Regions from separate parts of the Streptomyces sp. NPDC059092 genome, predicted to be linked through region 3. Evidence: riboswitches for the same ligand, from Rfam matches in the RefSeq annotation. Region 3 holds a riboswitch; each other region holds the start of a gene.
What was found. Region 3 has a riboswitch for cobalamin ahead of metE (5-methyltetrahydropteroyltriglutamate--homocysteine S-methyltransferase). Riboswitches for the same ligand answer to the same signal wherever they lie in the genome.
Positions count from the first base shown of each region.

Region 1 (7,479 bases), on a different contig from region 3:
TTCTCGACCTGGCCCCAGCCCGGCGCCATCGGTACGAACCAGCTCGACTCGGCCGCCGTCGCCGGGACCGCGGTCGCCGGGTCGTTCTTCAGCGTCGCGAGGTCGGTCTTGTTGTTCGGCAGGTTGCCCTTGCCCATCAGGCCCTTCTGGCCCTGGGCGCCGGTGTAGGCGTTGATCCACTCGGCGGCGGTGTCCTGCGCCTTCGACTTGACCGGTACGGCCAGGTCGGAACCGCCCAGGAAGACGGGCATGTTGGCGCCGGACGGACCCGGCATCACGAAGTTCTCCAGGTTCCCCTTGAGCTTGCCGGTCTTGTCGCTCTTCGGGTCCTCGGCGGTCGCGCCCTCCCAGGCGGCGCCGAAGATCATGCCGGACTGGCCCTGGCCGTACACGATGTAGCGGTCGGACTCGTCCTTGGTCTTGTCCGCGTGCATGTACGCGTCCAGGATCTTCTTGTACTCCTTGAGCCCCTTGAGGGACTCGGGCGAGGAGAGGTTCGCCTTGAACGTGCCGCCGCTGTCCTCGGCGATGGAGCCGCCGGCGTCGTACACGAAGGACATGGCCGCGTACCAGTCGCGCGAGGGCTGGTACCAGGCGCTGAACTTGTCGCCCTTCTTCGCCTGGATCTTGTCGAGTCCGGCGGTCAGCTCGGCGTAGGTCTTCGGTACGGCGGTGACCCCGGCCTCCTTGGCGACGTCCTTGCGCCAGTTGGCGACGCGGCCTCCGGCGTAGTACGGCACGCCGTAGGTCTTGCCGTTGTACGTCACCGACGACTTGAGGCCGTCCAGCCAGGCGTCGGCGTTGTCGAACTTCGCGGGGTCCAGCTCGGCGAAGGCGCCCTTCACCGTGTAGCCGAGCATCTCCGTGTTGCCCATCTCGACCACGTCGGGGGCCTTGTCGGTGGCGAGAACGGCGTCGAGCTTCGCGTTCTTGTCGGGCCATCCGTAGTACTCGTGCTTGATCTTGATGCCCGGGTGCTTCTTGACCACCGCGGCGTCCGCGGCCTTGACCAGCTCCGGCCAGTTGTTCTGGGCGTCGACCGTCAGCCAGACGGTGAGTTCCTTCGCCGAACCGCCCCCGCCCGCACCGCCCTTCGGGTCGTCGGAACCACACGCCGCGAGGCCGATCACCATGCCTGCGACGCCGACCGCCGCGATGAGCTTGCGCTTCACGCCACCCTCCTCAGGGACACTGCAACCCCCCTGGTCCAATTAATGGTTTAGACCAGTAGGGGGGAGCTTGGCCTAGACCTTTAGGGGTGTCAAGGGTGTATAAGAAGGGCAGTCGTGTCCGTTATCGGACCGACACCTGAGAGAGGGCGACGCCCTGTGGCCGGACCGTGCCACCATGTGAGCCGCGACAGACGGAGGAGCCGGTGACGGCAGCAGCGCAGGAGTCGGGAAGGCAGGCCATGGCCACGGACGGGGTCGGTGCCGGGGCCGGAGCCGGGATCGGGGTCGGAGCCGGGGCCGGTGCGCAGACCGAGGGCGGACCCGCCACCCGTACGGCCCGCGTACCCAAGTACTACCGCTTGAAGCGGCACTTGCTCGACATGACGGAGACGCTGCCGCCCGGGACGCCCGTACCGCCGGAGCGCACGCTGGCCGCCGAGTTCGACACCTCGCGCACGACCGTGCGCCAGGCGCTCCAGGAACTGGTCGTCGAGGGCCGGCTCGAACGCATCCAGGGCAAGGGCACCTTCGTCGCCAAGCCGAAGGTCTCCCAGGCCCTCCAGCTCACCTCGTACACCGAGGACATGCGCGCCCAGGGCCTCGAACCGACCTCGCAGCTCCTCGACATCGGCTATGTCACGGCCGACGACACCCTCGCCGGTCTCCTCGACATCACCGCGGGCGGGCGCGTGCTGCGGATCGAGCGGCTGCGGCTGGCGAGCGGCGAGCCGATGGCCATCGAGACCACGCACCTCTCCGCGAAGCGCTTCCCGGCGCTGCGCCGCTCGCTCGTCAAGTACACGTCTCTCTACACGGCGTTGGCGGAGGTGTACGACGTCCACCTCGCCGAGGCCGAGGAGACCATCGAGACGTCGCTGGCCAACCCGCGCGAGGCCGGGCTGCTCGGCACGGACGTGGGCCTGCCGATGCTGATGCTGTCGCGCCACTCGCTGGACGGGGCCGGTGAACCGGTGGAGTGGGTACGGTCCGTCTACCGCGGCGACCGCTACAAGTTCGTGGCGCGTCTCCAACGCCCGCGCCCGTGAAGCCATGAGCCCATGAACGAAATCCCGCCACGCCCGCATAAACCCACCGTGTGCGGGCAGTTCACGTACCGGGATATGGGCTGGTGGTGGCGTGTCCCGGGATGGTCCCCTAGATTTCCTGCGCGTTACGCATCACGTATGCCGCGTTGACGCGTCAGGCAGTACGCAGGTGACCAGTGAGGGGACGACTCGCCATGCCAGAGCCCGCACCGACCGACACCCCGTCGACGGACACCCGGCCGAAAACCACAGGTGGTCTCAGCCCGAGATCCCTCGTCATCTGGATCCTGGTCGCGCTGGTGGGCGCGGCGGGCTGGGGGGTGCTCGCCCTCTCCCGGGGCGAGGAGGTCTCGGCGGCGTGGATGCTGGCCGCCGCCCTCGGCTCGTACGCGATCGCCTACCGCTTCTACTCGCGCTTCATCGCGAACCGCGTCCTCAAGGTCGACAAGACCCGGGCCACCCCGGCCGAACGGCTCGACAACGGGGTCGACTTCCACCCCACCGACCGGCGCGTGCTGTTCGGCCACCACTTCGCGGCCATCGCGGGCGCGGGGCCCCTGGTCGGTCCCGTACTCGCCGCCCAGATGGGATATCTGCCCGGCACCATCTGGATCGTCGCGGGCGTGATCTTCGCCGGGGCCGTCCAGGACATGGTGACGCTGTTCTTCTCCACCCGCCGCGACGGCCGTTCCCTCGGCCAGATCGCCCGGGACGAGATCGGCCCCTTCGGCGGCGCCGCCGCGCTCATCGCCGTCTTCATGATCATGATCATCCTGCTGGCCGTGCTGGCGCTGGTCATCGTCAACGCCCTGGCGCACTCGCCGTGGGGCGTCTTCTCCATCGCCATGACCATCCCGATCGCCCTCTTCATGGGCGTGTACCTGCGGGTGCTGCGCCCCGGCCGGGTCAGCGAGGTCTCGCTCATCGGGGTGGCACTGCTGCTGCTCGCCATCGTGGCGGGCGGCTGGGTCGCCGAGTCCTCGCTCGCCGACACCTTCACGCTGGAAGCGGGCACGCTGGTCATCTGGATGATCGCGTACGGCTTCCTCGCCTCCGTACTCCCGGTGTGGATGCTGCTGGCGCCGCGCGACTACCTGTCGACCTTCATGAAGGTCGGCACGATCGTGCTGCTGGCGCTGGGCGTCGCGATCGCGCTCCCGACACTGAAGATGGACGCCGTCACCGAATTCGCGAGCCGCGGTGACGGCCCGGTCTTCGCCGGGTCCATGTTCCCGTTCGTCTTCATCACCATCGCGTGCGGCGCGCTCTCGGGCTTCCACTCACTGATCTCCTCGGGCACGACCCCGAAGATGATCCAGAAGGAGACCCAGATCCGGATGATCGGTTACGGCGCGATGCTGACCGAGTCGTTCGTCGCGATCATGGCGCTGATCGCCGCCTGCATCATCGACCCCGGCCTGTACTTCGCGGTCAACTCCCCCGCCGGTCTCATGGGCGGTACGGTCGAATCCGCGTCGCAGGCGGTCGCGAACCTGGGCTTCACCATCTCGCCCGACCAGCTCGCCCAGGCGGCGAAGGACGTCGAGGAGACGAGTCTGCTGTCACGGACCGGCGGGGCGCCGACCTTCGCCCTCGGCATGGCGGAGATCTTCTCGTCCGTCGTCGGCGGCACCGCAATGAAGGCGTTCTGGTACCACTTCGCGATCATGTTCGAGGCGCTGTTCATCCTCACCACGGTGGACGCGGGGACGCGCGTCGGGCGTTTCATGCTCCAGGACATGCTCGGCAACGTGTACAAGCCGATGCGCCAGGTGAGCTGGAAGCCGGGCGTCTGGTTCGCCAGCGCGGTCGTGGTCGGCGGCTGGGGCTACTTCCTCTGGGTCGGCGTCCACGACCCGCTGGGCGGCATCAACCAGCTCTTCCCGCTCTTCGGCATCGCCAACCAGCTCCTGGCGGCGGTGGCGCTCGCCGTCTGCACCACGCTGCTGGTCAAGTCCGGCCGCCTGAAGTGGGCGTGGGTGACGGCCGTACCGCTCGCCTGGGACGCCGCCGTCACCCTCACCGCGAGCTGGCAGAAGATCTTCTCGGGCGACCCGAGGGTGGGCTTCTTCACCCAGCGCGACGTGTACCAGTCGGCGATCGACCGGGGCGAGGTGCTGGCCCCGGCCAAGACCATGGACGACATGCACACCGTCGTCACCAACTCCACCGTGGACGGGGTCCTCTCGGCCCTCTTCGCGGTCCTCATCCTGGTGGTCATCGCGGACGCGGGACGGGTCTGCTTCAAGGCGATCCGCGCCCCGGAGGCCGTCCGGCTGGTGGAGGCCCCGTACACCGAGTCCAGGATCGTCGCCCCGGCCGGAATGATCCCCACCCAGGAGGAGAAGGCGGAGCTGGCCGCCGCCGAGGCCGCGACGGTCCGTGAGAGCGTCCCGGCGGGGACGGGCCCGGCATGAGCGGACTCCGGAGCCGGACGGAGCCGGTACGGCACGTGGCCCGGCGGATCCGCTGGTACGTGCGCGAGTTCACCGGCGAGTCGGCGTACGAGCGCTACGTCGCCCACGCCGGCGCCGGTGACCCGGCGGGGGAGGTCATGACCCGCCGCGCCTTCGAACGCAGCCGCACGGACGCCCGCGAGGCCGACCCGCGCGAGGGCTTCCGCTGCTGCTGAGCGCTTGCCGAGGCCCCGATGAGGCCTCGTGGGGCCCTTTCCGAGGCCTCATCGGGGCCTTTCCCAAGCCTCACCGGGCCCTCGCCGAGGCTCTGCCGAGCCGCCGCTGATCTCGTACCGCGGCGACGTACGACACAACATCTGGGGGGTGGCGCACCGCGCGCCCCCCAGATGTATGCTCGACCTCGCTGTCGACGCAGGGGAATCCGGTGCGAATCCGGAACTGTCCCGCAACGGTGTACTGTGGCGCACTTTGTCGCGCCCTCCAGTCCGAACACCTGCCGGCAGCGCGTCCGGCTCGACCGAACCGGACGCCCAGACGTCCGGGCCTCGCGGTTGGGCCGGTGGACGCGGCGCGGTGTGCTGCCCTGCGATGGCGGGGGTACGTCCGTGCGCGCGGACCCGTGCTTCCCCGTGGCCCAGAGCCGAGCGAGGGAGAGCACCACGTGACCATCGCGCCAGCGGATCCGGTTTCAGCACCGACCGACCAGCGGACGGAGGCCGAGCAGCGGCCCGGAGCCGCGCAGGCACCGGCGGCCGACGCCCCCGGCACCGCGCTGCTGCGGACCCTGACCGAGCTGACCGCCGATCTGCCCGACGCCGACCCGGGCAGGATCGCCGCCGCCGCGCTGCGCGGCCGCAACGCCCGTTCGGACGAGGCCGAGTTGCGCGAGCTGGCCACGGAGGCGGCGGCCGGACAGATCTCCGAGGACCCGGCCTACTCCCGTCTCGCCGCCCGGCTGCTCACCCGTACGATCGCCGACGAGGCGGCGTCCCAGGGCGCCGTGTCGTTCGCCGCGTCCATCGCCGTCGGTCACCGCGAGGGGCTGATCGCGGACCGTACGGCCGCCTTCGTCACCCGCCACGCCGACCGCCTCGACGCGCTGATCGACCCGGCGGGCGACGACCGTTTCGGCTACTTCGGGCTGCGTACGCTCTACAGCCGCTATCTGCTCCGGCACCCGCTCACCCGTCAGGTGATCGAGACGCCCCAGCACTTCCTGCTGCGCGTCGCCGCCGGGCTCGCCGAGGACGAGAGCGCGCACGCGCTGGACGAGGTCGCCGCGCTCTACCGGCTGATGAGCCGGCTGGACTACCTCCCCTCCTCCCCCACCCTCTTCAACTCCGGCACCCGCCACCCGCAGATGTCCTCCTGCTACCTGCTGGACTCGCCGCTGGACGAGCTGGACTCGATCTACGACCGCTACCACCAGGTCGCGCGGCTGTCGAAGCACGCGGGCGGCATCGGGCTCTCGTACTCCCGTATCCGCTCGCGCGGTTCACTGATCCGGGGGACGAACGGCCACTCCAACGGCATCGTCCCGTTCCTGCGGACCCTCGACTCCTCCGTCGCGGCCGTCAACCAGGGCGGCCGGCGCAAGGGAGCGGCCTGCGTCTATCTGGAGACCTGGCACGCGGACCTGGAGGAATTCCTCGAACTGCGCGACAACACGGGCGAGGAGGCGCGCCGTACGCACAACCTCAACCTCGCGCACTGGATCCCCGACGAGTTCATGCGCCGGGTCGAGTCGGACGGCGTGTGGTCGCTGTTCTCGCCGGTGGACGTGCCCGAGCTGGTCGACCTGTGGGGCGACGCGTTCGACACCGCGTACCGCGAGGCGGAGGCCGACGGTCTCGCCCGCAGGACCATCAAGGCCCGTGAGCTGTACGGCCGGATGATGCGCACCCTCGCGCAGACCGGCAACGGCTGGATGACCTTCAAGGACGCGTCGAACCGTACGGCGAACCAGACCGCCGAGCCCGGCCACACCGTCCACTCCTCCAACCTCTGCACGGAGATCCTGGAGGTCACGGACGACGGCGAGACGGCCGTCTGCAACCTCGGCTCGGTCAACCTGGGCGCGTTCGTGGACGCGGCCACCGGCGAGATCGACTGGGAGCGGCTGGACGAGACCGTCCGTACCGCCGTGACCTTCCTCGACCGGGTCGTGGACATCAACTTCTACCCGACCGAGCAGGCGGGCCGCTCCAACGCCAAGTGGCGTCCGGTGGGCCTGGGCGCGATGGGGCTCCAGGACGTCTTCTTCAAGAAGCGGCTGCCCTTCGACTCCCCCGAGGCCGCCGCGCTCTCCACCCGGATCGCCGAGCGGATCATGCTCGCCGCGTACGAGGCGTCCTGCGGCCTCGCCGAGCGCAACGGCCCGCTGCCCGCCTGGTCGAAGACGCGTGCCGCGCGCGGGGTGCTCCACCCCGACCACTACGACGTGGAGCTGAACTGGCCGGAGCGCTGGGAGGCGCTGCGCGCCCGGGTGGCGAAGAGCGGCATGCGCAACTCCCTCCTCCTGGCCATCGCGCCGACGGCGACCATCGCGTCGATCGCGGGCGTGTACGAGTGCATCGAGCCGCAGGTCTCGAACCTGTTCAAGCGCGAGACGCTCTCCGGGGAGTTCCTCCAGGTCAACTCCTACCTGGTGGACGAGTTGAAGCGGCTCGGCGTCTGGGACGCGCAGACGCGCGAGGCGCTGCGCGAGTCGAGCGGTTCGGTGGCGGGCTTCACGTGGATCCCTGCCGAGGTACGGAAGCTGTTCCGTACGGCGTGGGAGATCCCGCAGCGCGGACTGATCGACATGGCGGCGGCCCGTACGCCGTTCCTGGACCAGAGCCAGTC
Region 1 is NZ_JBHZEJ010000038.1:154-7,632, forward strand. It holds gene ACFXPL_RS21770 (extracellular solute-binding protein) at 1-1,172, opposite strand, end outside; gene ACFXPL_RS21775 (GntR family transcriptional regulator) at 1,412-2,218, shown strand; gene ACFXPL_RS21780 (carbon starvation CstA family protein) at 2,413-4,635, shown strand; gene ACFXPL_RS21785 (YbdD/YjiX family protein) at 4,632-4,850, shown strand; cobalamin riboswitch at 5,009-5,151, shown strand; gene ACFXPL_RS21790 (ribonucleoside-diphosphate reductase subunit alpha) at 5,297-7,479, shown strand, end outside.
Region 1: it holds a riboswitch for cobalamin, as region 3 does, so the genes downstream of both, ACFXPL_RS21790 (ribonucleoside-diphosphate reductase subunit alpha) here and metE (5-methyltetrahydropteroyltriglutamate--homocysteine S-methyltransferase) in region 3, are expected to answer to the same signal.

Region 2 (7,479 bases), on a different contig from region 3:
GCTTGCCCATCAGCACCACCTGGCTGCTGCGGTCGCTGCCCGGCTTCAGCAGCACGGGGTTCATCAGCGCGGTCGGCTCCACCCGCGCGGCCTGCGCCTGCATCGCCTGGGCGCGCCCGATCTCCGCGCCCTCGCGCGTCACGAACGAGTTCAGCGACATGTTCTGGCCCTTGAACGGCGCGACCTTCACGCCCCGGCGCACCAGCCAGCGGCAGATCCCCGCCGTGACGACGCTCTTGCCCGCGTCGGAGGTCGTGCCGGCGATCAGCAGCCCTCCGCCGCGCCCCGCACGCCCGCTGTTCCGGCTCATCCACGCCTCCTGGTGGTCCTGATCCCGCGCACCGCGCCGTACCCGAGACGGGCCGTGACGCAGGCCGCGAGGGCGAGCACGTTGACCCGGCGGGCCAGCCGTACGGCGCGCTCGATGTCCGGGACCCCGACCGGGCGTCCCGTGCCGTTCAGGACGGGGCGGTGCTCCACGCGCCCGCCGTACGCGAGCGTCCCGCCGAGCCGTACGCCCAGCGCCCCGGCGAACGACGCCTCCACGGGGCCCGCGTTGGGGCTCGGGTGCCGGTGCGCGTCCCGCCGTACGGCCCGCAGCGCGCCGCGCCCGTCCTCCCCGGCGACGACGGCCAGCGCGGCGGTCAGCCGGGCCCCCGGCCACCCCACGACGTCGTCGAGACGGGCCGACGCCCAGCCGAACCGGCGGTAACGGTCGCTCTTGTGACCCACCATCGCGTCCAGCGTGTTCACGGCGCGGAACCCGACGAGCCCCGGCGCCCCGGCGACCGCGCCCCACACCAGCGCGCCCACGACGGCGTCGGAGGTGTTCTCGGCGACGGACTCCACGACGGCGCGCGCGATCTGCGCCTCGTCCAGGGAGTACGGATCACGGCCGCACAGGTTCGGCAGACGTTCCCGGGCGCCTTCGAGGTCCCCGGCGGCCAGCGCCGCGCCGACGGCCCGCGCCTCGCGGCCCAGCGAGGCGCCCCCGACCACGGCCCAGGTGGCCGCCGCGGTCAGCGCCACGGAGGCGGCGGGGTGACGGCGTACCCCGGCGGCGGCCAGTGCCGCGGCCCCGGCGGCGCCTCCGGCGCAGACCATGGTGTGCAGCGCGCCCCAGCCTCGGTGGTCGCGCCACAGCGCGCGCTCGACGGCCCCCGCGGCCCGGCCGAAGGCGGCCACCGGATGCCCCCGGCGCGGATCGCCGAACAGCCGGTCGCCCAGGAGGCCGAGGGCGGCGCCGTACGCGAAGACCCGCTCGGCGGCAGGGGCGGCTGAGCCGCCGCGCGCGGCGGAACCGCAGCCAGGCATGGCGAAGTGTCCTCACTCAGGGTCCGCGCCCCGGTTCGACGTTCGTAGTGCGACGGCGAGAGTTCCTGGCTCCTGGAGGCGAGGCTCACAGTGACAGTGGCGGGACCGCGCCGGATTCGCACCGGCTTCCTCTGCTGCCGTCGTCAATGGCCCCGGAAGTCCACCACGCTCCGCAACACCCGTCAACTCATCCTTGACCTGCGACGGGACAGTGTGCGGAGCCCCACATCGGACCGGTCGGCCGATGCGGGGCTCCTGTGCGGACCGCGGTCGGGGTCAGGCCACGATGAGGCTGATCCCGTACGCGACGGCCCCGACGCAGAGCGCGAAGCACAGGTAGGCGCCGGCGCGGGCCGCGAGCGGCGCGGGTCCGGTGGCGGGTGTGGAGGCGGCGGCCGAGGTTCCGGCCGGGCCCGGTGCCGCCGTGGATCCCCGCTTGGCGAGGCCCACGATGCCCAGGGTGAAGAGGCCCACGAGGGCGACGGTCGCCACCAGGCTGACGCCGAAGACGGAGCCGAGTGCTGCCCAGTCGATGTTCATAGGGTCGCTTCCTTACACCGTGGCGGGGCGGGCCGGTTCGGCCTGGTCCGGGGCGGTGGCCGCGGGGGCCGGGATGGTGGTCGAGAGGTCCTGGCCGGCGGCGCCCGCCGGGGGAGGCGGGGTGACGGCCGCGATGGCGGTGGTCACCACTCCGGCCGGCTCGGCGGTGAGGCCCGTGCCGGCGGCGGGCTCGGCGGTGACGTTGGTGTGGTCGACCGGACGGCGGCGCGAGGCGAGCCAGATCCCGGCGGAACCGGCGACCAGCAGGACCGCGACGACGACGATGCCCCAGGCGCCCTGGCCGGTCAGGAACTCGGCGCCGGCGGCGACCAGCCCCGCGGCCGGCAGCGTGAGCCCCCAGGCGACGAACATCCGGGTCGCCGTGGACCAGCGCACCACCCCGCCCTTGCGGCCGAGCCCCGCGCCCATCACGGCGCCGGAGCAGGACTGTGTGGTGGAGAGCGAGAAGCCCAGGTGCGAGGAGGCCAGGATGACCGTCGCGGCGCTGGTCTGGGCGGCGAAGCCCTGCTGCGGCTGGAGGTCGGTGAGGCCGGTGCCCATGGTGCGGATGATGCGCCAGCCGCCGAGGTACGTGCCGAGCGCGATCGCGATGCCCGCGGAGACGATGACCCACAGGGGCGGGTTGGAGCCGGGGGCGAGGACACCGCCGGTGACCAGGGCGAGCGTGATGACGCCCATGGTCTTCTGCGCGTCGTTGGTGCCGTGGGCGAGGGAGACGAGCCCGGCGGAGGCGATCTGCCCGACCCGGTAGCCCTTGGCGGTGGCCTTGTCGTCCGTGGCGCGGCCGATCCGGTACGTCAGCTTCGTCGCCAGCAGGGCGGCGAGGCCGGCGACCACGGGGGCGGCGAGCGCGGGGATCAGGACCTTGGTGACGACGACGCCGCCGTTGACGCCGGAGGCGCCGACGGACATCAGGGTGGCGCCGATCAGCCCGCCGAAGAGCGCGTGGGAGGAGCTGGACGGGAGTCCGAGCAGCCATGTGAAGAGATTCCACAGGATGGCGCCGACGAGCGCCGCGAAGATCACTTCTGTTCTGATGCCCTGTTCGTTGATGAGCCCGCCGGAGATCGTCTTGGCGACCTCGACGGACAGGAACGCGCCGACGAGATTCAGGACCGCGGACATACCCACCGCGACCTTGGGCTTCAGAGCGCCGGTCGAGATGGTCGTCGCCATCGCGTTGGCGGTGTCGTGGAAACCGTTCGTGAAATCGAACACGAGAGCTGTCACGATCACAATCGCGAGCAGCAGCGTGATGTGTTCCATTGACCCAGGACCCAGGCAATCGTTCGACGTCGGTGGCCACGGTGAACGTAGGGAGTCAGGGTGAACGGAAGATGAACTGGGTGGGTCCGCACGGTGACCCACCCGGTGGAGATGTCCGCGACGCCTGGCAGGATCGGCGTATGACGGATGAGCGGACCGGCGAACACGGTGAACGGACCGGCGGGCAGGGCGAATCGGCGGTCGGGCGGGGCGCCCTGGAACGGGCCTGGGCGGAGCTGGTCGACACCGCCCGCAGAACGGCCGCGGAGGGGCTGGTCGTCGGCACCTCCGGCAATGTCTCCGTCCGGGTCGGCGAGCTGGTCCTCGTCACCCCGAGCGGAGTCCCGTACGACCGGCTCGCACCCGGCGACGCGATCGCGGTCGACCTCGCCGGACGGCAGGTCCTCGGCACTCTCACGCCCACCAGTGAACTCCCCCTGCACCTGGCCGTCTACCGCGACACGCCCGCGACCGCCGTGGTCCACACCCACGCCGTGCACGCCACCGCGGTCTCCACCCTGGTCACCGAACTCCCCTTGATCCATTACATGGCGGCGGCCCTCGGCGGCCCCGTCCGCGTCGCCCCGTACGCGCTGTACGGCTCGGAGGAGCTGGCCCGCGGGATGGGCGAGGCCCTGGTGGACCGTACGGCCTGCCTGCTGCGGAACCACGGAACGGTGGCGTACGGCGACACCCTCGCCCAGGCGTACGACCGCACCGCCCAGCTCGAATGGATGTGCCGCCTGTGGCTCACGGCCAGTGCGGTGCCGGGACACCGTCCCTCGCTGCTGTCGGAGGAACAGGTGCGGGAGGTGGGGGAGAAGCTGCGCGGCTACGGCCAGCGGGGCTGACCCCGCCGTGAGGCCGAGTGGGGCGGGGCCAGCCCGCCGCCCCCGACGGCCCCCGCCCGCTGGCCGGGTCCGGCGCGGGTGGAGACACTGGGAGCGTGCGCCCGGCTACAGCGACGGCAGCGGCCGTCACCACAGTGCTCGGGGTCGGCGCGGCTGCGGTCGCGGCCGGCCGGTACGCCAGCGATGCCGCGCTCAAGGCACCGCCGGGGCGGCCCCTGCCCAGCGACCCGAAGATCACCGTGCACGCCACGGCCGCCGGACAGGTCACCCTGACCCGCTCGCTCGCCTCCCTGCGCCCCGGAACGTACGGGATCGAGGGACCCGGCGTGCACGCCGTCGTCGGACCGGTCCTGGACGGCGTGCCGCACCCGGCCGACACCGTGGTGCGCCGGCTGGTACGGGTCACCCGCGGCGCCCTCGTCCCGGGCAGGCGCGTACGGCTCACCCCACAGGTGCACAGCGGGGACCCCGGCACCGCACTGGGCCTCGCCCACCAGGACATGTGGATCCCGGGGGAACTCGGCTCGCTGCCCGCGTGGTTCGTGCCGGGGCCGCGGGGCACCTGGGTGATCACCGTGCACGGTCTCGGCACCACCCGCGAGCACCCCCTGAACGTGATGGAATTCCTCGCGGCCCAGCGCCTGCCCGTCCTCGACCTCGCCTACCGGGGCGACCCCGGCGCGCCCCGCTCCCCGGACGGCCTCGGCCACCTCGGCGACTCCGAGTGGCGCGACCTCGACGCGGCGATCCGCCACGCGGTCCGGCTGGGCGCCGAGCGCGTGGTCCTGCACGGCTGGTCCACCGGCGCCTCGATGGCCCTGCACGCCGCCGCGAACTCCGCCCTCAGCGAGCGCATCGCCGGACTCGTACTCGACTCGCCGGTGCTGGACTGGGAGGCCACCCTGCGGGCCCTGGCCACCGCCCGCCGGATCCCCGGGCCCCTGCTGCCGCTCGCCGTGCGGGCGGCCCAGGGCCGGACGGGGCTGCACGGCGACCGGCTGCTGGAAGCCGCCGACCCGCGCAATCTGCACGTACCGACGCTGATCTTCCACGGCCCCGACGACACCATCGCGTCCTGGAACCCCTCGCGCGAACTCGCCGCCCACCGGCCGGGGCTGATCGCCCTCCACACCGTCCCGCACGCCCCGCACGCCGCGATGTGGAACGCGGATCCCGACGGGTACGAGGAGACGCTCCGCCGCTTCCTCACCCCGCTCATGTAGCACCGGCGCCCCGCGCCGTACCGCCCGGCTCCGGGCGACACGGCGCGGACGCGGACGCGTTGCGGCGCGGACGCGGGTCCGGGCGGTACGGCGCGGACGCGGGTGCCGCAGGGCCGCCCCGGCGCCTCCGCGCCCGCCTCCCCTCCCGCACCTCGCGCGGCCCTGTGCTCTCGCCTCCTTCCGCGTCCTGCGCCCGTACCCGTCGCCCGTCCCGCACCCTGTGCCCGCACCCGGGTCCTGGCCGCGTGCCCCGGCCCGGCGGGCACGGCGCGGACACGGGTGCCGCCGGGCCGCCCCGGCGCGCCTCCGCTTGGACTCCTTGCGCCGCCTTCGCGCCCCCGCGCGCACCGCGCCATCCGCCGGCCCGCCCCGGACCGCCGCCCTCCCCACCTCCCCGAACAGTCGTACGCCGCCTCCTCCGCACCGGTGAGACCGCTGCGCACAAGGGGCCACTTCCGCCGTTCCGGTACCGCCGAAAGGGGTTCCGTTTGGGCTTTCGGGCAGTCACCGGGAAGACTGCCCCCGTGACGTCCCGAAAGCCTGATGAGCAATTGGCGCGCAACTCCACACTCCGACTCGTCCGCGCGGCGCCGTTGGCCACGGCCCGGCGGGCGGTGACCGAGGGGCGCGGCCGGCCGGCCCCCCGGCCGCCCCAGGGAACTCCGCCCCAGGCGGAGCTGGCCCGGCAGGCGAGGGCCGTGCTCGCCGACGCGGCCCGCGTGGCCCGCTGGGCCGCCGTCGACCGGGACCCCGGCGCGGGCCCCCTCACCGAGGCGGCGCGCGAACGGGCCGCCACAGCCCTGGAGTTGACCCCGGAGCAGGTGAGCGCGGCCTGGGACCGGGCCCGGCTGGCCGGCCTCGTCGAACTGCACGACGGCACCGTCCGCCCCGGCTGGCGCCTCAAGGCCTGGGACCGCGACGACAGCGCCGTCCAGCGCGGCTGGGTCGCGCTCTTCGACGCCTGGTCGCTCGTCCACCCCGGCCCCGCCGACATCGCCCCCGCGACGGTCGCCGAGGTCATCGAGGCCGTCCCCCAGGTGCTCTCCCTCCTCCAGCTCTCGGCCGGGCCCGTGCTGGTGCCGACCCTGCTCGACCTGCTCCAGCAGCGGGTCGCCGAGCTGCACGAGGGACGGTGCGAGGTCCCCTACGGCCCGCAGCCCGCCCCGGCCCCCACCTCCACCGAGCCGCCGGCCGCCGCCGACCCGGTCGACGAGGCCCTGCTGCCCCCGCTGCTGGACTGGGCCCTGGACGGTCTGGCCGCCGTCGGCGCCCTCACCCGGGGCGAGGGCCAGGCCACCCTCACCCCGCTCGGCAACTGGGCGGTCTGGGTCAAGCTCGAACAGATCTGCGTCGCCGCCCAGAGCCCCGCGGGCAACATCGAGCAGTCCGCGGAGCACATGCTGCGCGGCTGCGCCCGGCTCACCCCGGGCCCGGCCCGCGCCGAGTACCGGGCCTGGCTCGCCGCCCGTACCGTCGGCAGCGCCGTCACCGAACTCCTCACCGTCGCCCGGGGCGAGGACGCCCTCCTGCGCGGGCTCGCCTTCGAGGCGCTGCGCGTGGTCGGCGCCCCCGCGGAGGCCGACGTACGGGCCGCGGCCCACGACACCTCCCTGCGCCCCTACGCGCTCCTCTGGCTGGCGGAGTACGAGGGCGCCGACCCCGAGGACGCCTCGGAGGTGCTGACCCGGGAGGAGTCGACCTGGCTGTGGGTCGACACGGCGGCGGCCGTCGCGGACCACGGCGAGAGCGATCTGCTGGTCCGGCACCTGGAATCCGCCGTCCAGGGCAGCGTGCCCGCACTCCTCGCCGAGGTCAGGGCCCTGGGTCACCCCCGTACCGTCCAGGTGCTGGTGGCCCTGGCCGCCGCACACCCCGACCCGGCCCTGGCCAAGGCCGTACGCAGGGCCGCCTTCCAGGTGCACACCGGCGGATCCTGACGCACCCGGCGCCCCCCCCCGCGACCGGGAGGGGCGCCGGACCGCGCGCCGTGGGCGGGGCTCAGCGGAACGTGTCGCACCGCGCCACGTCACCCGACGCGTACCCCGTACGGAACCACTCCTGCCGCTGCGCCGCCGAGCCGTGCGTCCAGGACTCCGGGGTGACCCGGCCCTGGAACCGCTCCTGGATCCGGTCGTCGCCGACGGCCGCCGCCGCGTCGAGGCCGTCCGTGATGTCCTCGTCGGTCAGCTTCGTGAGCAGCGGACGCCCCGAGGACCCGGCGGGCGTGGTCGTCGCGTGGTGCGCCCAGACCCCCGCGTAGCAGT
Region 2 is NZ_JBHZEJ010000076.1:16,488-23,966, reverse strand. It holds gene ACFXPL_RS31535 (cobyric acid synthase) at 1-310, opposite strand, end outside; gene ACFXPL_RS31530 (cobalamin biosynthesis protein) at 307-1,314, opposite strand; cobalamin riboswitch at 1,351-1,471, opposite strand; gene ACFXPL_RS31525 (hypothetical protein) at 1,591-1,854, opposite strand; gene ACFXPL_RS31520 (anion permease) at 1,867-3,141, opposite strand; gene ACFXPL_RS31515 (class II aldolase/adducin family protein) at 3,282-3,992, shown strand; gene ACFXPL_RS31510 (alpha/beta hydrolase) at 4,088-5,215, shown strand; gene ACFXPL_RS31505 (hypothetical protein) at 5,740-7,152, shown strand; gene ACFXPL_RS31500 (neutral zinc metallopeptidase) at 7,214-7,479, opposite strand, start outside.
Region 2: it holds a riboswitch for cobalamin, as region 3 does, so the genes downstream of both, ACFXPL_RS31530 (cobalamin biosynthesis protein) here and metE (5-methyltetrahydropteroyltriglutamate--homocysteine S-methyltransferase) in region 3, are expected to answer to the same signal.

Region 3 (7,479 bases):
TGGCAGCCATCACGGTGTTGGGTATCGGTCTGGGGATGCGTCTGCTGCTGGCGGACCGGCGGCGGCAGGCGGCGGCGCTCCGGCTGGAGCAGCGGACGGAGTTCGCCAGGGACCTGCACGACTTCGTCGCCCACCATGTGACCGGCATCGTCGTGCAGGCGCAGGGGGCCCAGGTGATGGCGGGCCGGCGGCCCGAACTGGTGCCGCCGGCGCTGCTGCGGATCGAGCGGGCGGGTTCGGAGGCGCTGACCTCCATGCGGAACATGGTGGGGATGCTGCGTGACGCCGACGGGGAAGTGGCGCTGACCCCGCTGGCGGGCATCGGTGAAGTGCGTTCGCTGGTCGAGGAGTTCTCGGCGGTCGGCGGCGCCCGGGCCCGGCTCGACCTCGAAGGGGCCTTCGACGACCTGCCGGTGGAGGTGACCACCACCGCGCACCGGGTGGTGATGGAGGCCCTCACCAACGTACGCAAACACGCCCACGGGTGCACCGAGGTGCGGGTGCGCGTGGACCGCTCGGGAGACCGGGTGACCGTACGGGTCAGCGACGACGGACAGCCGCGCCACGTCTCCCACGGCGGCTTCGGGCTCAAGGGCCTGGCCGAACGGGTGGGCCTGATCGGCGGAAGAGTCGAGGCGGGCCCGGTGGCGGGCGGCGGCTGGGGCGTCGAGGCGACACTCCCGGTGTCCACGGCAGGGATGGCACTCTCATGACGATCCGGGTGCTGATCGCCGACGACCAGGCCATGGTCCGCGCCGGGTTCGCGATGATCCTGGGCGCGGAGGACGACATCGAGATCGTGGCGGAGGCCCCGGACGGGGTTTACGCCGTGGAACTCGCCGAACGCCACCGGCCCGACGTGGTCCTGATGGACATCCGCATGCCCCGCATGGACGGGCTGGAGGCGCTGCGCAGACTGACCCGCCCCGGCACCGTGAATCCGCCGAAGGTCGTCGTGGTCACGACATTCGACGACGACGAGTACGTCCAGCGCGCCCTGAGCGAAGGCGCCTCCGGCTTCCTGATCAAGGACTCCGGCCCCGCCCTGCTGGTCGAAGCCATCAGAGCCGCCGCCTCAGGCGAGGCACTGGTCAGCCCGGCCATCACCGTACGGCTGCTGCGCCGCCTCAGCAGCGCCGTTCCCGCGACCCGGGAGCCGGACACCGCGCTCTCCGCACGGGAGAAGGATCTCGTACGTCTGGTGGCCAGAGGGCTGACCAACGCGGAGATCGCCACCGAACTGTCCATCTCGGTGGGCACGGTGAAGACCCATCTCGGCAACGTGCAGATCAAGCTGCCTGCCCGTAACCGGGTGGAGATCGCCGCCTGGGCCTGGGAATCCGGCCTGGTCGACGGGAGACGGTAGATCCCGTTCGCGCCGTCCGCAGGCTGTGTACGGTCACGCGGGCCGGCCGCCGGCCCGGCAGGGGGGCGGAGCCGCGTCAGCTCTCCGCCCGGGCCGTGACGAGCGCGTTCGCCCGGAACTTCGCGCGCCAGGCCAGCGCGACATGGACCAGGCCGATCAGGACCGGGACTTCGATGAGCGGGCCGACGACTCCGGAGAGCGCCTGGCCGCTGCTGACGCCGAAGGTGGCGATGGCGACCGCGATGGCCAGCTCGAAGTTGTTGCCCGCCGCCGTGAACGCCAGCGTGGCGGTGCGGTCGTAGGCGAGACCGATCGCCCTGCCGAGCAGGAAGGTCCCGAAGAACATGACCGCGAAGTACACCAGCAGCGGCAGCGCGATGCGGGCGACGTCCATCGGCTGCGAGGTGATCGTCCTCCCCTGGAGTGCGAAGAGGATGACGATCGTGAACAGCAGCCCGTACAGGGCCCAGGGGCCGATCTTCGGCAGGAACGCCGCCTCGTAGCGCTCGCGGCCCGCCCTCTTCTCGCCGATCCGGCGGGTGAGGAAGCCGGCCAGCAGGGGGACGCCGAGGAAGACGATCACGTTGAGCGCGATGTGCCAGAGGGGAACGTCCAGGCCCTGGCCGTCTCCCAGGCCCAGCCACCGGGGCAGCAGGTCGAGGTAGAACCAGCCGAGCACGCCGAACGCGACGACCTGGAACACGGAGTTCAGCGCGACGAGGACGGCGGCGGCTTCGCGGTCGCCGCGGGCCAGGTCGTTCCAGATGATGACCATGGCGATGCAGCGGGCCAGGCCGACGATGATCAGACCCGTGCGGTACTCGGGCAGGTCGGGCAGGAAGATCCAGGCCAGCGCGAACATCACGGCCGGGCCGGCGATCCAGTTGACGACCAGCGAGGACACCAGCAGCCCGCGGTCGCCGGTGACCGAGTCGAGCCGGTCGTAGCGGACCTTGGCCAGGACCGGATACATCATGATCAGCAGACCGGCCGCGATCGGCAGGGAGATCCCGCCGATCTCGACCTTGGCCAGGGCGTCGTCGAGCCCGGGGATCATGCGCCCCAGACCCAGGCCAGACGCCATGGCGAGCAGGATCCAGACGGCCAGGAAGCGGTCGAGCGTCGAGAGCCGCGCGACGACGGTGTCCGTGCCGGGAGCGCCGGGAGTGCTGGGCGTGGCGGGTGCGGCGGGCGTGGTGCTCCCGGGGCTCCCGGATGTCGGTTCGGCGCCGGTCACGGGCAGGTCCTCTTCGTATCCGCGCTGCGGGTGGCGCGGGCGGTGGCGGCGAGCGCCGTGAAGGAACCGGCCACGGCTTCGAGGACCTCGGGCCTGAGCTTGTAGTACGTGAACCGTCCGCAGGGTTCCGTCTCCACCACCCCGGCCTCGCGCAGCACCCGCAGGTGGTTGGAGAGGTTGGTCTGCTTGGCGCCGGTCTCCTCGACCAGGTGCGTCGTGCAGAGCGTCTCGCGGGCGAGCAGGGTGACGATCCGGAGCCTGAGGGGGTCGGACAGAACCCGGATCAGGTCAGTGTCGACTGAAGTCATCATGGGCTGATACTTTCACATCAGTGGTGGCTGATGTCACCAGGCGGCGGATTCCCGTCGCGAGTTGCGCGGGACCCGAGTTGCGCGGGACCCGAGTTGCGCGGGACACGAGTTGTGCGAGATCGAGTTGCGCGAGATATGAGAAGGAGAGACCGCCAGATGTCCGTCAAGCCCGCTGTGCTGTTCGTCTGCGTCCACAACGCCGGCCGTTCCCAGATGGCCGCCGCCTGGCTGACCCACCTGGCCGGAGACCGCGTCGAGGTGCGCTCCGCCGGCTCCGACCCCGGCGACGCGGTCAACCCGGCCGCGGTCGAGGCGATGGCGGAGGTCGGCATCGACATCTCCGCCGAGACCCCGAAGATCCTCACGGCCGGCGCCGTCGAGGAGTCCGACGTCTGCGTCACCATGGGCTGCGGCGACACCTGCCCGGTCTTCCCCGGCAAGCGCTACCTCGACTGGGCCCTGGACGACCCGGCGGGCCGGGGCGTCGAGGCCGTACGCCCCATCCGTGACGAGATCAGGAAGCGTGTCGAGGACCTGATCGCCGAGATCGCGCCGGGACCGGGGCGCCCGTAGGTGCCCCGGCCCCGGCCCTCCGCGTGCCGCTCGGTCAGGACGCGGGCAGTTCGCCGCGTACCGTACGGGCGGCGGCGACCAGGTTCTCCAGGGACGCCCTGGTCTCGGGCCAGCCGCGGGTCTTCAGGCCGCAGTCGGGGTTGACCCAGAGGCGTTCCGCGGGGATGGCCTCCAGGCCCTCGCGGAGCAGGGCGGCGGCCTCGGCCGCGTCGGGGACGCGCGGGGAGTGGATGTCGTACACGCCGGGGCCCGCCTCGCGGGGGTAGCCGTGGGCGGCGAGTTCGCGGGCGACCTGCATGTGGGAGCGGGCGGCCTCCAGGCTGATGACGTCGGCGTCGAGGTCGTCGATGGCCTGGACGATGTCGCCGAACTCGGCGTAGCACATGTGGGTGTGGATCTGGGTGTCCGGGCGTACGCCGCTGGTGGTGAGGCGGAAGGACTCGGTCGCCCAGTCCAGGTAGGCGGCGCGGTCGGCGGCGCGCAGGGGCAGGGTTTCGCGCAGGGCGGGTTCGTCGACCTGGATCACCGAAGTCCCGTCCGCTTCGAGGTCGTTGACCTCGTCGCGGAGGGCGAGGGCGACCTGGCGGGCGGTGTCGCCGAGGGGCTGGTCGTCGCGGACGAAGGACCAGGCCAGCATGGTGACGGGCCCGGTCAGCATGCCCTTGACGGGGCGGTCGGTGAGGGACTGGGCGTACGAGGTCCAGCGCACCGTCATCGGTTCGGGGCGGGAGATGTCCCCGGCCAGCACCGGCGGGCGGACGTAGCGGGTGCCGTAGGACTGCACCCAGCCGTGCTGGGTGGCGAGGTAGCCGGTGAGCTGTTCGGCGAAGTACTGCACCATGTCGTTGCGCTCGGGCTCGCCGTGGACCAGGACGTCGATCCCCGTCTTCTCCTGGAAGGAGATGACCTCGCCGATCTCGGCGCGGATGCGCTCCTCGTAACCGGCCGTGTCGGTCCGTCCGGCGCGCAGGTCGGCGCGGGCCGTGCGCAACTCGTCGGTCTGCGGGAACGAGCCGATGGTGGTCGTCGGCAGCAGCGGCAGTCCGAGGTGGGCGCGCTGGGCGGCGGCGCGCTCGGTGTACGGCTGGGAGCGGCGGCCGTCGGCGTCGGTGACGGCGGCGGTCCTGGCCCGTACGGCCGGGTCGTGGGTGAGCGCGGAGTCCGTACGGGAGGCGAGGTCGGCCCGGTTGGCGGCGAGTTCGGCGGTGATGGCGCCGGTGCCCCGGGCCAGCCCCTTGGCCAGGGTGACGATCTCGGCGGTCTTCTGCCGGGCGAAGGCGAGCCAGCGCAGGACCTGCGGGTCGACGTCCCGTTCCACCGTGGTGTCGAGCGGTACGTGCAGGAGGGAGCAGGACGCCGCCACGTCGACCCGGGCGGCGAGGCCGAGGAGCGTGGCGAGGGTGGCGAGGGACTTCTCGTAGTCGTTGATCCAGATGTTGCGGCCGTTGACGACGCCCGCGACGAGCCGCTTGCCGGGGAGTCCGCCTGCGGCGGCGAGGTCGTCGAGGTTGGCTGCCGCCGCGTCGGTGAAGTCGAGCGCCAGGCCGTCGACCGGGGCCTTCGCCAGGACGGGGAGCGCGTCGCCGAGCCGGTCGAAGTAGGAGGCGACCAGCAGCTTGGGCCGGTCGGCCGAGCCACCGAGGTCGCGGTAGGCGCGGGCGGCGGCGTTCAGCTCGGCGCGCGTACGGTCCTGGACCAGCGCGGGCTCGTCGAGCTGCACCCACTCGGCGCCGGCGGCGCGCAGGTCGGCGAGGACCTCGGCGTAGACGGGCAGCAGCCGGTCCAGCAGGGTCAGCGGCTCGAAGTCGCCCGCGACTCCGGGGGCCGGCTTGGAGAGCAGGAGATACGTGACGGGGCCGACCAGGACCGGGCGGGCGGTGTGCCCGAGCGTCAGGGCCTCCGTCAGCTCGGCGACCTGCCGGGTGGAGTCGGCGGTGAAGACGGTGTCGGGGCCGAGTTCCGGGACGAGGTAGTGGTAGTTCGTGTCGAACCACTTGGTCATCTCCAGCGGCGCGACATCCTGCGTGCCGCGCGCCATCGCGAAGTAGCCGTCGAGCGCGTCGGCGGTGACGGCCGCACGGTGCCGTTCGGGTACGGCGCCGACCATGACGCTGGTGTCCAGGACGTGGTCGTAGTACGAGAAGTCGCCGGTCGGCACCTCGTGGACGCCCGCGTCCACCATCTGCCGCCAGTTGGTCCGGCGCAGGCCGGTCGCCGTCTCCCGGAGGGCTTCCGCGGTGACGCGGCCCTTCCAGTACCCCTCGACGGCCTTCTTCAGTTCCCGGTTCGGGCCCTGGCGGGGGTAGCCGTACACGGTGGCCCGTGCTGCCGCGGCTGCGGACTTCGTTGTCACGGAAATCTCCTTCGCGAGATGACTCCTGAACATCCCGGGGACGGGACGCGAGCGCGAAGGGGTGACGAAACCCGACGTTCGGTGCGGCGCCTCGGGCGCGCTCGTCCGTCCGGTATGTACGCCGACCCGCCCACGAGGTCACCGGGATATCCGCACGCGATCGGTCGCGTACGGGCAACGGGCAGGTCTTCGGACTCGCGGGCACGTCTGCCGAGGCAGACACCTACTGGCCGTCGCTTCCCGGATCCGGCCGGATCCAGTGCGTATGACGGCGGTCGTTCCCGCTCACCGCTGCGGGGCAGTCCCGGATTCCCACCGGGTTCCCTCTTACGACGCGTCTGCCTGGAGGGCAGGGCGAACCAGCTGCACCCGCCAGGCTAGAGCGTGGACACCCCCTTGGCCGAATGCGTTCACATTCCGGAATGTGACATGGGCCACGGAATCGTGTCGCGGAGCGGAACGGAGCGCGGCATCCTGGACCTGACCGGCGTTCCGGAGGAAGGGGACGCGGGATGGAGGGGCGCGTCGGCGTGACGACCGGTAGCGGGCCTGGACGGGCCGGCGCCCGTCTCCTCGGTGGTCCGATCCTCGGCCTGCTCCCATGGATCATCTTCGCCGTGGTGCCGGGACCGGACCGGAGACGTGAGCGCCGCCGCCCGCTCGGCATGATCGGTCCGCGGTGACCTCATTCGTGTCCGGTCCTCGGGGCGGGCGCCTCCGCGAAGATCCAGCGGTTGGCCGCCAGCGCGTCGTTCGGCTCGGGGAGCGGACCGCGCCCGTGGAGGCGGGTGAAGTCGAACGGCGAGCGGACCGAGACCGACCAGCCCCACCGGGCGAGGTCGGCGGCCGACGCGGGGCGCGGATCCGGGTCGAAGAGGGACGGCAGGTCGATGTCGATCCGCGCCTTCGTCGTCGTGTAGACCGCACTGGCACGTACGTCCGCCCCCTCCAGGTTCTTGATCTCGTACGCCAGCGTGCTTCCGGGCGCGCTCAGCCGGTCCACCGTCGCGATGAGGTGCCGCTCGGCCGCCGCCGGGAGGTACAGCAGCAGCCCCTCGACGAGCCAGGCGGTCGGTACGGCCGGGTCGAAACCCGTGTCGGTCAGCGCGTCCGCCCAGTCGAGCCGGAGATCGGCCGCGAGCGGTCTGCGCTCGGCCACGGGGACGGCCCCCGCCCCGTCGAGTACGGCCTGTTTGAAGGCCATCATGCCGGCGGTGTCGATCTCGTGGATCACACAGCCGGGCGGCCAGCCGAGCCGGAACGCCCGGGAGTCCAGGCCCGCGCCCAGCAGCACCACCTGGCGCACGCCCGAGTCCGCCGTACGGAGCAGATGGTCGTCCAGGACCCGGGTGCGCAGGGCGAAGTACCGGCCGAGGCGGCCCCAGAGCGGGTCCGCGTCCCCTCCGGGCACCTGGTCCGGCCGGACCGGCCAGCCGGCCGAGGCCGGCGCCGCCCGGACGAAGCGCTCCGCGAACTCGTCCCGCGCCAGGGCGTCGGGACGGTGGGTCTCGATGGCGCGGGCGGCGGCCACCATGAGTGCGGTCCGGCCCACGCCCTGCGCCACACCGGGGTTCAGCTCCGGGGCCGTACCGTCGAGGGACCGGGTCACAGCACCACACCCGCGGTCAGGTGGTCCCCG
Region 3 is NZ_JBHZEJ010000011.1:36,902-44,380, forward strand. It holds gene ACFXPL_RS09460 (sensor histidine kinase) at 1-713, shown strand, start outside; gene ACFXPL_RS09465 (response regulator) at 710-1,366, shown strand; gene arsB (ACR3 family arsenite efflux transporter) at 1,443-2,609, opposite strand; gene ACFXPL_RS09475 (ArsR/SmtB family transcription factor) at 2,600-2,914, opposite strand; gene ACFXPL_RS09480 (arsenate reductase ArsC) at 3,071-3,487, shown strand; gene metE (5-methyltetrahydropteroyltriglutamate--homocysteine S-methyltransferase) at 3,522-5,840, opposite strand; cobalamin riboswitch at 6,003-6,201, opposite strand; gene ACFXPL_RS09490 (SAM-dependent methyltransferase) at 6,526-7,449, opposite strand; gene ACFXPL_RS09495 (EF-hand domain-containing protein) at 7,446-7,479, opposite strand, start outside.

Region 4 (7,479 bases), on a different contig from region 3:
TGGAACACGAGGCGTCACACAGCGCGGCCCGGGCGACCCCACGGGCCGACCGCGCCGCCCGGGTTGTCGATGCCCCGGGCGGCGTCCCCCTCAGTCCTCCTCGCCCTCCAGCTCCCCCTCCGTCTCCAGGAACACCTTCCGCAGCGCGTCCAGCACCCCCGGGTCCGGCTTCTCCCACATGCCGCGCGACTCCGCCTCCAGGAGGCGTTCCGCGATGCCGTGCAGGGCCCAGGGGTTGGCCTCCTGGAGGAACTGGCGGTTCTCCGGGTCCAGGACGTACGTCTCGGTGAGCTTGTCGTACATCCAGTCGGCGACGACGCCCGTCGTCGCGTCGTACCCGAAGAGGTAGTCGACCGTCGCCGCCAGTTCGAACGCGCCCTTGTAGCCGTGGCGGCGCATCGCCTCGATCCAGCGCGGGTTGACCACGCGGGCGCGGAAGACGCGGGACGTCTCCTCGACCAGGGTGCGGGTGCGGACGGTCTCCGGGCGGGTCGAGTCGCCGATGTACGCCTCGGGGGCCGTGCCCTTGAGCGCGCGGACGGTGGCGACCATGCCGCCGTGGTACTGGAAGTAGTCGTCCGAGTCCGCGATGTCGTGCTCGCGCGTGTCGGTGTTCTTCGCGGCCACCGCGATGCGCTTGTACGCGGTCTCCATCTCGCCGCGCGCCGGGCGCCCGTCGAGTTCCCGGCCGTACGCGTAGCCGCCCCACACCGTGTAGACCTCGGCGAGGTCCGCGTCCGTGCGCCAGTCGCGGCTGTCGATGAGCTGGAGGATGCCCGCGCCGTACGTGCCGGGCCGGGAGCCGAAGATACGGGTCGTGGCGCGCCGTTCGTCGCCGTGTTCCGCCAGGTCGGCCTGGGCGTGGGCGCGGACGAAGTTGGACTCGGCGGGCTCGTCCAGCGCGGCGACCAGCCGTACCGCGTCGTCCAGCAGCCCGATCGCGTGCGGGAACGCGTCGCGGAAGAAGCCGCTGATGCGCAGGGTGACGTCGATACGGGGGCGGTCCAGTTCCGCCAGGGGGACCGGCTCCAGGCCCGTGACCCGGCGGGAGGCGTCGTCCCAGACGGGGCGGACGCCGAGCAGCGCGAGGGCTTCCGCGATGTCGTCGCCCGAGGTGCGCATCGCGCTCGTACCCCAGAGGGAGAGCCCGACGGAGGTCGGCCACTCGCCGTTGTCGGTGCGGTAGCGGGTGAGGAGGGAGTCCGCGAGGGCCTGCCCGGTCTCCCAGGCGAGGCGGCTCGGGACGGCCTTCGGGTCGACGGAGTAGAAGTTGCGGCCGGTCGGCAGGACGTTGACGAGGCCACGCAGCGGGGAGCCGGACGGGCCCGCCGGGACGAAACCGCCGGACAGGGCGTGGACGACGTTCTCGATCTCGTCGACCGTGCCGGCCAGGCGCGGGACGACCTCGCGGGCCGCGAAGGCCAGGATGTCCACGACCGCCGTGGAATGGCCGTCGCTGACGCCCGACACCGCCGCCGGGTCCCAGTCCGCGTCCTCCATCGCCTGGACGAGCGCGCGGGCCCGCTCCTCCGCGTCGTCGGCGGCGGTGCGGGTGGCGGCCGACTCGTCGAGGCCGAGGGCCTCGCGCAGACCGGGCAGGGACGACGTGCCGCCCCAGATCTGCCGGGCGCGCAGGATCGCGAGGACGAGATTGACGCGCGCCTCGCCGGCCGGGGCGCCGCCGAGGACATGGAGCCCGTCGCGGATCTGCGCGTCCTTGACCTCGCAGAGCCAGCCGTCGACGTGCAGCAGGAAGTCGTCGAACCCGTCGTCGTCGGGGCGCGCTTCGAGCCCGAGGTCGTGGTCGAGCTTGGCGGCCTGGATCAGCGTCCAGATCTGGGCGCGGATCGCGGGCAGCTTCGCCGGGTCCATGGAGGAGATCGCCGCGTACTCGTCGAGCAACTGCTCCAGGCGCGCGATGTCGCCGTACGACTCGGCGCGCGCCATCGGCGGTACGAGGTGGTCCACGAGCGTGGCGTGCACGCGCCGCTTCGCCTGGGTGCCCTCGCCCGGGTCGTTGACGAGGAACGGGTAGATCAGCGGCAGGTCACCGAGCGCGGCGTCCGGCGCGCAGGAGGCGGACATCCCGGCGTTCTTGCCGGGCAGCCACTCCAGGTTGCCGTGCTTGCCCAGGTGGATCATGGCGTCGGCGCCGAACCCGCCGTCGTGGTCGGGCGCCTGGATCCAGCGGTACGCGGCCAGGTAGTGGTGCGAGGGCGGCAGATCGGGGTCGTGGTAGATCGCGATCGGGTTCTCGCCGAAGCCGCGCGGCGGCTGGATGAGGATCAGCAGATTGCCGCGCCGCAGGGCGGCGAGCACGATGTCGCCGTCCGGGTCGCCGCCCGCGCCGACGCGGCTGCGGTCGAGGAACATCTCGCCGGGCGGCGGCCCCCAGTGCCGCTCGACGGAGGCGCGCAGATCGGCGGGGAGCTGTGCGTACCAGCGCCGGTAGTCGGCCGCCGGTATGCGGACGGGGTTACGGGCGAGCTGCTCCTCGGTGAGCCATTCCTGGTCGTGGCCGCCCGCGTCGATGAGCGCGCGGATCAGCTCGTCGCCGTCGCCGGACTCCAGGCCGGGCACCGGCTCCGTACCGAAGTCGTAGCCGTCCACGAGAAGCCGGCGCAGCAGCGCGACGGCGCTGGCGGGGGTGTCGAGGCCGACGGCGTTGCCGATGCGGGAGTGCTTGGTGGGGTACGCGGAGAGGACCAGCGCGACGCGCTTCTCGGCGTTCGTACGGAAGGACAGCGCGGCGTGGCGTACGGCGATCCCGGCGACGCGCGCGGCCCGCTCCGGGTCGGGTACGTACGCGGGCAGCCCGTCCTCGTCGATCTCCTTGAAGGAGAACGGGACGGTGATCAGCCGCCCGTCGAACTCCGGTACGGCGACCTGCGAGGCCGCGTCGAGCGGCGTCAGCCCCTCGTCGCTCTCCTCCCAGGCGGCGCGGCTGCTGGTGAGGCAGAGGGCCTGGAGGATCGGTACGTCGAGTGCGGCGAGCGCGCCCGCGTCCCACGCCTCGTCGTCGCCGCCGGCCGACGCCTGGGCGGGCTTGGTGCCCCCGGCGGCGAGCACGGTGGTGACGATCGCGTCGGCCTCGCCCAGGGCGGCCAGCAGCTCCGGCTCGGGCGCGCGCAGGGACGAGACGAAGATCGGCAGGGGCCGGGCGTAGGCGTCCTCGATCGCCGAGCACAGCGTCTCGACGAAGGCGGTGTTGCCACTCATGTGGTGGGCGCGGTAGTAGAGGACCGCGACCGTAGGCGCGACCTCCGTCACCGAATGGCCGGGGCGGCCGAAGCGCGGCGGCCTGACCTTGCGCTCCAGCCGTCCCCAGGTGGGCGCGGCGGCGGGCGGCTCGAAGCCGTGGCCGGTGAGCAGGACGGTGTCGGAGAGGAACCGCGCGAGCTGGTCCAGGTTGGCCGGTCCGCCGTGGGCGAGATAGGCGTGCGCCTCGGCGGCGATCCCGATGGGGACGGTGGACGCCTCCATGAGCTGCGCGTCGGGCGCCTGTTCACCGGTGAGGACGACGACCGGGATGTCCCGGGCTAGGAGCGCGTCGATGCCGTCCTGCCAGGCGCGCAGACCGCCGAGGAGCCGTACGACGACGAGGTCGGCGCCCTCCAGCAGCGCGGGCAGTTCGTCGAGCGCGAGCCGGGCGGGATTGGCGAACCGGTACGGGACCGGGCCCCCCGCCGCGTTGGCGGCACGGGCGCTGAGCAGATCGGTGTCGGACGTCGACAGGAGCAGAAGCATGCGGCGTCTGGCCTTCCTCGGGGTCCGCGCCCCGGGCGGGTGTGGAGGACGGCGGGAGTTCCTGGCTCACCCGACGGCCGGAGCTGTCGGGTTCACAGTGGCGGGACCGCGCCGGGTTCGCACCGGGCTTCCTCCCCATGACGCCGTCACTGGCGTGTGACGGGCCTGACGGGCCCGCCGTCTGCATAGTAAGTGCTGAGGTCACGGGCGGGGAGGGCGCCCGGACGAGTGAGTCCGCCGCGAGGACCACGTGGGTATGCTCGCGGCCATGCCGCCCACCTCGCCAACACCCGTGAACCGGGACGAAGCCACCGCGCGCGCTCCGTTCCGGGGCGCGGCGCGGGAGCCCGTACGCGAGTACGTACGGGACAGCGTCCCGGACGTCGTACGGGTACGGGGGGACGCCTGCCCCGGCGCGCTGCGGCTGCACCACGCCGACGACGGCGCCCTGGCCAGACTCCGGCTGCCCGCAGGCCTGCTGACGCACCGTCAGGCGCTCGTCCTGGCGGACACTGCGGAGCGACTGGGCGACGGTCACCTGGACCTCACATCCCGGGGCAACGTCCAGCTGCGGGGGCTGGGCGCGAGCTGCGGCGGCGAGCTGGCGGCGCTGCTGCACGAGGCGGGCCTGCTCCCGTCCGAGGAGCACGAGCGGGTACGGAACATCGTCGCCTCGCCGCTGGCCGGACTCGACGGACTCGGCACGGGGGACATGGGGTTGTGGGTCCGGCGGCTGGACGAGCTGCTGTGCGCGAGCGACGCGGCGACGGAGCTTTCCGGACGCTACCTGTTCGCGCTGGACGACGGCCGGGGCGATGTGGCGGCGCTGGACGCGGATGTGACGTTGCTCGCACGAAGGGACGGCACCGCGACGGTACGGATCGGGGCGAATCACCCGCCGCACGCGGAGCGGGCGGTACGCGTCCCGGCCGACGACGGCCCGCGCGCGGCCCTGCTGGCGGCGGAGACCTTCCTCACGGCGGCGCGGGCGAGCGGGACAGGCGCCTGGCGCGTACGGGACCTGCCCGCCGGGGCGGCCCTGGGTCTGGCGGCAGCGGTGGCGGAGCGCCTGACGGCGGCCGGGATCGAGGTCCTGGCGGGGGACGCGGGGGACGCGGCGGAGGACACGCGGGGGGCGGCGAAGACCCCGGCCCCCGGACTGATCCCCTCCCCCGACGGAACGGTCGCGCTCTCCGCGTACCCCCGGCTCGGCCGGCTGAGCGTGGCGCAGTGGCGTCTCCTGCTGAGCGGGAGCGGTGGCCTGCGGCTGACGCCCTGGCGCGGGGTGATCGTCCCCGGCCTGGCCCCGGACGCCGCCGCCGGCCTCCTCGTACGGTGCCGTACCGCCGGGCTGGTCACCGAGCCCGGCTCCCCCTGGCTCGGCGTCGGCGCCTGCACCGGGCGGCCCGGCTGCGCCAAGGCGCTCGCGGACGTACGGGCCGACGCCGCCGCGTCCGTGGTCGCGGGCCGGGACGGGAGTCGGAGCGGGGGCCGGGAGGGAAACAACCTGCCCGTGTACTGGTCGGGATGCGCGCGGCGCTGCGGTCATCCGCAGGGCGACCGGGTCGACAGGGTCGCGACCGGCGAGGGCCGCTACACCGTCTCTGTGCACACACAGGACGGCCACGGACGACCACTTGAAGAAAAAAGCAGCCGTGACGACGTGACGAGATGAGCGAGACCACAGTGTTCGACTACGAGAAGGACGGCGCGGCGATATACCGCCAGTCGTTCGCCACGATCCGCGCCGAGGCGGATCTCGCCGGGCTGCCCGCCGACGTCTCCCAGGTCGCGGTGCGGATGATCCACGCCTGCGGCATGGTCGACCTCGTGCGCGACCTGGCCTTCACCCCCGGCGTGGTGGCCCGTGCCCGCGAGGCGCTGCGCGCCGGCGCGCCGATCCTGTGCGATGTGCAGATGGTCGCGAGCGGGGTCACGCGCAAGCGGCTGCCCGCCGACAACGACGTGGTCTGCACACTCTCCGACCCCGCCGTGCCGGCCCTCGCCGCCGAGTGGGGGACGACGCGCAGCGCCGCCGCCCTGGAGCTGTGGCGGGACCGGCTGGACGGCGCGGTCGTCGCCGTCGGCAACGCGCCGACCGCGCTCTTCCGGCTGCTGGAGATGGTCGAGGCGGGCGGCCCGCGCCCGGCCGCCGTCATCGGCGTCCCGGTGGGCTTCATCGGCGCGGCGGAGTCCAAGGACGCGCTGGCCGGGCACCCCGCCGGTCTGGAACACCTGGTCGTACGGGGACGGCGCGGCGGCAGCGCCCTCGCGGCGGCGGCCATCAACGCGATCGCGAGCGAAGTGGAATGACCGAGAACACCACGGCCACGACAACCACCACGGACGGGACGGCCACCGCAGACGGGACGGCCGCGACCGGTGGCCTCCGCACCGGCCGGCTGTACGGCGTCGGCCTCGGCCCCGGCGACCCCTCCCTGATGACCGTACGGGCGGTCCAGGTCATCGCCGAGGCGGATGTGGTCGCGTACCACAGCGCCCGCCACGGCCGCTCCATAGCGCGCTCCATAGCCGCCGCGCACCTGCGCGCCGACCACATCGAGGAGCCGCTGGTCTACCCGGTCACCACCGGCACCACCGACCATCCGGGCGGCTACCAGGGCGCGATGGACGAGTTCTACACGGAGTCCGCCGCCCGGCTCGCCGTCCATCTCGACGCGGGGCGCACGGTCGCGGTACTCGCGGAGGGCGACCCGCTCTTCTACGGCTCGTACATGCACATGCACAAGCGGCTGGCCGACCGCTATCCGACCGAGGTCATCCCCGGGGTGACGTCGGTCAGCGCCGCCGCCGCGCGGCTCGGCACCCCGCTCGTCGAGGGCGAGGAGGTGCTGACGGTCCTGCCGGGCACCCTGCCCGAGGAGGAGCTGACGGCCCGGCTGGCCTCGGCGGACTCGGCGGTCGTGATGAAGCTGGGCCGGACGTTCCCGGCCGTACGGCGGTCGATCGAGCGGGCGGGGCGGCTGGCGGACGCGCGGTACGTGGAGCGCGCGACGATGAGCGGGGAGCGCACGGGCGCGCTGGCGGACACGGACCCGGACTCGGTGCCGTACTTCTCGGTGGCGGTGCTGCCGAGCCGCGTGGGCCGGGTCCCCTCCGCCTCCCCCGACGCCGACGCTCCCGCACCGGCCGGCTCCGGCGAGGTGGTGGTCGTGGGTACGGGCCCGGCGGGCCCGCTGTGGCTCACGCCCGAGACGCGCGGCGCGCTGGCCTCGGCCGAGGAACTGGTCGGCTACACCACCTATCTGGACCGGGTTCCGGTCCGCCCCGGCCAGCGGCGGCACGGCTCCGACAACAAGGTGGAGTCCGAGCGCGCCGAGTTCGCCCTCGACCTGGCGCGGCGGGGCCGCCGCGTGGCCGTCGTATCGGGCGGCGACCCGGGCGTCTTCGCGATGGCCACGGCCGTCCTGGAGGTCGCGTCGGCCGACCCGTACCGGGCGATCCCCGTACGGGTGCTGCCGGGCGTGACCGCAGCCAACGCCGCCGCCGCGCGCGCCGGCGCACCCCTCGGCCACGACTACGCCGTGCTCTCGCTCTCCGACCGCCTCAAGCCGTGGGAGGTCATCGCGGAGCGGCTGCGCGCGGCAGCGGCGGCGGACCTGGTGCTCGCGCTCTACAACCCGGGCTCGGCCAGCCGGAACTGGCAGGTCGGCAAGGCCCGCGAACTGCTGCTGGAGCACCGCGCCCCGGACACCCCGGTCGTGCTGGGCC
Region 4 is NZ_JBHZEJ010000028.1:29,929-37,407, forward strand. It holds gene cobN (cobaltochelatase subunit CobN) at 91-3,747, opposite strand; cobalamin riboswitch at 3,782-3,942, opposite strand; gene cobG (precorrin-3B synthase) at 4,016-5,422, shown strand; gene ACFXPL_RS18285 (precorrin-8X methylmutase) at 5,419-6,060, shown strand; gene ACFXPL_RS18290 (precorrin-2 C(20)-methyltransferase) at 6,057-7,479, shown strand, end outside.
Region 4: it holds a riboswitch for cobalamin, as region 3 does, so the genes downstream of both, cobN (cobaltochelatase subunit CobN) here and metE (5-methyltetrahydropteroyltriglutamate--homocysteine S-methyltransferase) in region 3, are expected to answer to the same signal.